Regions from separate parts of the Lysinibacillus sp. BSL11 genome, predicted to be linked through region 1. Evidence: riboswitches for the same ligand, from Rfam matches in the RefSeq annotation. Region 1 holds a riboswitch; the other holds the start of a gene.
What was found. Region 1 has a riboswitch for S-adenosylmethionine ahead of metK (methionine adenosyltransferase). Riboswitches for the same ligand answer to the same signal wherever they lie in the genome.
Positions count from the first base shown of each region.

Region 2: another riboswitch for S-adenosylmethionine. It lies ahead of RCJ95_RS07185 (cyclase family protein); the one in region 1 lies ahead of metK (methionine adenosyltransferase).

Region 1 is NZ_JAVGCX010000010.1:174,133-177,436, forward strand. It holds gene metK (methionine adenosyltransferase) at 142-1,338, opposite strand; SAM riboswitch class I at 1,597-1,715, opposite strand; gene pckA (phosphoenolpyruvate carboxykinase (ATP)) at 2,105-3,304, shown strand, end outside.
Region 2 is NZ_JAVGCX010000005.1:67,016-70,319, forward strand. It holds gene RCJ95_RS07175 (Cof-type HAD-IIB family hydrolase) at 1-451, shown strand, start outside; gene RCJ95_RS07180 (DedA family protein) at 513-1,109, shown strand; gene RCJ95_RS07185 (cyclase family protein) at 1,140-1,877, opposite strand; SAM riboswitch class I at 1,970-2,075, opposite strand; gene RCJ95_RS07190 (hypothetical protein) at 2,157-2,555, opposite strand; gene RCJ95_RS07195 (helix-turn-helix domain-containing protein) at 2,676-3,304, opposite strand, start outside.

The DNA of each region.
Region 1 (3,304 bases):
CTCGCGTTTTCGTGTACCGAATATGTTCACGAATCCTAGCGAGGTATTTTTTATAAAAAAACAAAAGGAGCAATATTGCTCCTTTGCTTATTAATACATTAGAATAATTTTCTAATGACTTCATTACTTTAGTTCAATAGTTTATAAACATGCTTTTTCTCGTAACGCGTCTGCTTTATCAATTTGCTCCCATGGTACATTTAAATCTGTACGACCAAAATGTCCATATGCAGCAGTTTGTTTATAAATGGGACGACGAAGATCAAGCATTTTAATGATACCTGCTGGGCGTAAATCGAATAGCTCGCGTACCCATTCAACGATCTCGCTTTCTTTCACTCTACCTGTGCCAAATGTATCGACAGCAATGGAAACAGGCTGCGCAACGCCAATCGCATAAGCGAGTTGCACTTCAGCACGCTCTGCTAAGCCAGCTGCTACGATATTTTTCGCTACATAACGTGCTGCATATGCCGCTGAACGGTCTACCTTGGTTGCATCCTTACCTGAGAAGGCACCACCACCGTGACGTGCATAACCACCGTATGTATCAACAATGATTTTACGTCCTGTTAATCCAGCATCACCTTTTGGTCCACCAATTACAAAACGGCCAGTTGGATTGATAAAGTATTTCGTATTAGCATCTAATAATTCACTTGGTACAACTGGTGCAATAACAAATTCTTTTAAATCTGCTTGAATTTGTTCAAGTGTTGCTTCTTCATCATGCTGTGTTGAAATAACAATTGTATCCACGCGAACCGGTACATTATTGTCATCATATTCTATCGTTACTTGCGTTTTACCATCAGGACGTAAATAGGCAAGTTCACCTGATTTACGTACTTCTGTTAAACGGCGTGCTAATTTGTGTGCCAAGCTAATTGGTAATGGCATTAGCTCTGGTGTTTCATTACATGCATAGCCAAACATTAAGCCTTGGTCACCAGCACCAATTGCTTCAATATCTGCATCTGTCATAGAGCCTTCACGTGCCTCTAATGCCTGATCAACACCTTGAGCAATATCAGGTGATTGTTCACCAATTGCCACAAGCACCGCTAAGTTCTCAGCATCAAAGCCATATTTACCTCGTGTATAGCCAATTTCAGCTACAGTGTCACGAACAATACCTTTAATATCTACATAAGTAGAAGTTGTAATTTCTCCTGCTACTAATACTAATCCTGTTGTTACAGTTGTTTCACACGCTACACGTGCATTTGGATCTTCTGCTAAAATAGCATCTAAAATGGCATCCGAGATTTGGTCACAAATCTTATCTGGATGTCCTTCTGTTACACTCTCTGATGTAAACAGTCGACGGTTTGTCATTTGGTTTTCCTCCTAAATACTCTTACAATAAGTAGTTGTGTATGAATACGGTACTCATTACCCATGTCAAGTCCGCTCCTAAGGATTGAACTCTCAAGCCGTTACTGCTGCTTTTAACACGAGGATTTCGAAAGATCCGTCATTATAATAAGGAAAGAACTACATATACTTACCTTTACATTGATTTTTAACAATAAAAAAATCCTTTTCTCACGTTACTTTACATGAGGAAAGGAATAATGACTGCGTAACCTTTCACTCTTATCGTTCAAGGGATGTTCCCTTGCATCAGGTTGGCACCAACGCATGTCGTGAAATAGTTCATGCAGGTTGCCGGGTTTCACAGGGCCTGACCCTCCACCAGCTCGGGATAAGAGTATCCGTTCAATCTCATGTTACTGAAAAGGTCGAACGTTGTCAAATATTTTCTTATGTATTACTGTATAGAAAGGAAAGAACTTATTACACAAAAACTTTTCATACTTGGATGATGATGTAAATAGAAGCAAATTAATCCCTACAACATACCTAGCTACTTGTGGTAACATATGTGTGGCTCAATCTTCATGCCTAATTACAGTAGGATTGATGGTATTCTCCTCGAAAAACATTATTTTTTGTCAGTTTATTGAAAAGTGGTAAAAACTCTAAAATAATTTCTTAATTAGTATAGATTATTTAAGCAATTGTGTTATACTATTTTTGAAATTAAGAAAAAATCCCTCTAAATCAAGGGAATACTATAAAAAAGGATGGTATTTAATCGATGAATTCAGTAGAAATTGCAAACGAACTGAAGGAATTATTAAACGGCGGTAACATTAATGTTCAACTTTCAGTACCACAATTAGCAGAAAAAGCTACATCTCGTGGTGAAGCAATGTTAACAGTAGATGGCGCAGTTCGTGCAGAAACTGGCAAATACACTGGTCGTTCACCTAAAGATAAATATACGGTAGAAGAAGAAAGCACAAAAGATCAAATTGACTGGGGTAAAGTAAACCAACCAATTTCTTCTGAAGTGTTCGATAACCTATATGTAAAAGTAATAAAATATTTAAAAGAACGTGACGAGTTATTCGTATTCAAAGGCTTTGCAGGTGCTGACAAAGATTCACAATTAAGCATTCAAGTTATTAATGAATACGCATGGCACAATCTTTTTGCTCATCAATTATTTATCCGTCCAACAGCAGATGAATTAGCTTCTCATGTTGCTGACTTCACTGTCATCTCAGCTCCTAACTTTAAAGCAGATCCTGCGGTTGATGGTACTGCTTCTGAAACATTCATCATCGTATCACTTGAAAAGAAAATTATTTTAATTGGTGGTACAGAATATGCTGGTGAAATGAAAAAATCTATCTTTGGTATCATGAACTACTTATTACCACAACAAGGTATTCTTTCAATGCACTGCTCAGCAAACGTTGGTGAAGCTGGCGATGTGGCGTTATTCTTCGGTCTATCTGGTACTGGTAAAACGACGTTATCAGCTGATCCTGATCGTAAGCTAATCGGTGACGATGAACACGGTTGGTCTGATAATGGTGTGTTCAACATTGAGGGTGGTTGCTATGCAAAAACAATCAACCTTTCTGCTGAAAAAGAACCAGAAATCTACAATGCAATCCGCTTCGGCTCTGTATTAGAAAACGTAGCTGTTGATCCAGAAACTCGTATTTGTGACTATGACGATGGTTCACTAACAGAAAATACACGTGTAGCTTATCCAATCCAATATATCGAAAATATCGTTGATCCTTCTGTTGCAGGTCATCCAAAAACAATCATCTTCCTAACAGCTGATGCATTTGGCGTGTTACCTCCAATCAGTAAATTAACAAAAGAACAAGCAATGTATCACTTCCTAAGCGGGTTCACTTCTAAACTTGCTGGAACTGAACGTGGTGTGACTGAGCCAGAACCAGTATTCTCTACTTGCTTCGGTTCTCCTTTCCTTCCG
Region 2 (3,304 bases), on a different contig from region 1:
ATCCATGAATAGCATACAAAGTCCAGTAGCTTTAAGAGCGATGCAAGAAACTTTATCTTTACGAGCTTTTCCACTTATAAATAAAAAAATTGTAGATGAAGAGGTTTTCCTCATGTGTTTATATGCGGATGAGCTGGCAGAAAAAAGATATACTAGCCAATTTTCGAATATATTTTTACAGCGTTGGCATCCTTATATAGTGAATGTCTTACAGCAGGATGTTTCGAAGTCTATAGCTATTAAAGCGGTGCTTGATCATTTTAATATTGACCCTAAGAATGCGATTGCCTTTGGGGATGGGGATAATGATATTGATATGTTGGAGTATGTAGGAGTAGGAATTGCTATGGGAAATGGTAGTAAAGCTCTAAAAAGAGCTGCCAATTTTGTTACAAAGAAATCTACGGATGGCGGTATCAATTTTGCTTTACGTCAGCTTCAAGTCATTTAGAGCGCTGAGGTTACACTATATATAGCAGGTAGATTTTAATAAATTTTAGGTGGGATGATTTATGGCACATCACGTGCAGTCTCTAATTGAACATTACGGATACTTTGGGATTATCGTGATTCTAATTGGAGGTATTGTTGGGGTGCCACTTCCTGATGAGGTGTTTCTAACTTATGTAGGCTATAGTGTTTACCGAGAAAGTCTTGAACACATTCCTGCTTTGGTCAGTGCAATGATTGGTGCGGTTGGAGGCATTACCTTAAGCTACTATATTGGTTATCGTTTTGGCTTACCGTTATTGCAGAAATATGGCCCTAGAATTCATATTACAGAGCAAAAAATTGACTTTACGAAAAAGATGTTTACAAAAATAGGACCTACCCTATTATTAATTGGCTATTTTATTCCAGGGGTACGCCATTTGACAGCATATATTGCGGCTATTAATAATTATCCTTATAGAAAGTTTGCGCTTTTTGCCTATATAGGGGCATTTATCTGGACGTTCACATTTATATCATTAGGAAAGATGCTTGGAGAGAAATGGCGATTTGTTGGATACTATTTAACTCATTATAGTATCTATCTTATCCTTTTATTTATTGTAGGGATGCTCATTGCTTACTTTTTATTCAAAAAAAGAAATGGACAAACATAAAAGTCGGTATACGCTATACCGACTTTTATGTTATGGCAAAATAGCAAATGAGCGCACAGGGAAGCCAGATGCTTTTTCTGGCTTAGGTACGATATTGAAGATGATAGCACCTTTCGCAGGTAGCTTGTCTAAATTAGTCATTAGCTCAATTTGATAGGTGTCTTGGTCAAGCACAAAATATTCGCCCTCTAGCTTGCCATTTTTACGAAAATCAGCAGCAGAGTCCGTATCGAATGTTTCATGACCAATTGCGCTTACCTTACGTTTTGTTAGTAAAAACTGTAAAGCTTCTAAACCCCAGCCAGGGATATGGTTATGTCCATCTGCATCCTTATTACTGAAAGCCTCTTTATCTGGCCAGCGCTTACTCCAATCTGTACGTAATGCAACAAATGTTCCTGCTTCAATTTCTCCATGCTTGTCCTCAAAATTAAGAATATCTTCTACACTTAATGTAAAATCATGGTTGCTCGCAGCCTCTTGTGATTTATCAATAACAACAAGGGGGAGAACAAGCTCTTTTAGTTCTAATTCTTCTAAGTAGCGAGTATCTCGCACAAAATGAATGGGTGGGTCGATATGTGTGCCATATTGACCAGGGAACGTGAATTGTTGAGCGAAGAAACCATCCTTATGAGAAAATAATGTTTCAAATTTAGCGTCCTCAAACATAAAAAAATGTGGTGAATTAGGGCCGAAAGTATGTGTTAAGTCAACCCACTGTTTCGATTTTAATAATTCCAATGCTTGCAAAAGTTCATTAGACATCGATTTCCCTGCTTTCTGTAAAAAATAGTGGTAAATAAAAAAGGAGTCCCCTAATAGAAGAGGACTCCTGCTTGAAACAACGGTAGTTCTTCTTCTCATCTTCAAGGCTGATCATTTTGCCAATTGGAATTAGCACCATACTGTTAGCTGGTTGCTGAGACTTCATCGGGCCAATCCCTCCGTCTCTCTTGATAAGAAAAGTAATATAAGAATTTTCAGAAATAACAATACAAACACTTTAGCATAGTTTTTTATAGTTTACAAGTTCACTAGGAATTTTCACCAATTCAAATTTAAGGTGACGCCACAACAATCATTATCAATAAGACGTATTCTAAAACTGTCTGGTGTATAGTTTGTTTCAAATTTCACCGTAATGCCTGTTGATGTGATTAATTTTTCAACCTCTGTTTTATTTGAAAGTTGAGCAGCATTCATTAAATCATGTGCGAATTGTTGGGAGCTATCTATTTTATCCGTAAGTAATTGGGCTTGCTGCATCATCGCCTTCATCCGTGATGCTGAAGCTTTTAATTTGTGTGTATCGACAGGTGGAAAAGGATTATTGGTCGGCATTGCTAGGTGTTGCGAAAAGGGTCTAATGGCAAAATGATTAGCGATAGGCGATGTTGGATAATGATAGGGATGCACAAAATACGGATAAGGATTGTAATACAAGGTCATTCCTCCTATCCTATAACTGATAACTTATCTTATGTAGCCAAACGGCTTTCGGTGTTATTAGCAGTGCAATGTTTGTCCTAAACATTTAAAAAGGAAGCTAAAGTAAGCTTCCTTTTAGCCAAGTACATTCAAGACATCATCAATTTTTTTACTATGTGATAAAATGCCATAATTCATCCATGTTAAAAAGTCTACTTCATAGATACAGTTGCTTTTAACGGCAGCTAGGTTTTTCCAAGTAGGAGTTTTTAAAATAGCACGTTCCTCATTTTCATAAATGGAATGTTGTTTATCAAAGGTAATAAATAAATGATCAGCATCTAATTGCAACAATTGAGCAAATGTCAGTTGAACTTTACGTTGATTGTGCGGAATACTCCATACTAGTGAATGTGGCATTAAACCTAAGTCACGATATAAAATGGGGCCCGTATAGCCACATTCAGGGCCCGCGTATAGAGTAATGCCAATGGCTGAAATACGGAGAAATGCCACACTTTGCCCATAAACAGATTTGCTAAGAATTCCTTTTGCTTGTTGTACTTTATCTTCATATTGTAGGATTACGTCTTGCATCAAAGAGGTTTTTCCTGTTAGATCTGCAATTTTAAATAAAGTAGATTGCCAATTCTCTCCGGGGTGTGAGAGGTGGCAGACGGGGGCTACCTCATCTAAATGATGAAAGGATTCCCAACGCTCTATACCAGAATCTAGCATAATTAAAGTTGGCTTATAGTAAAGGA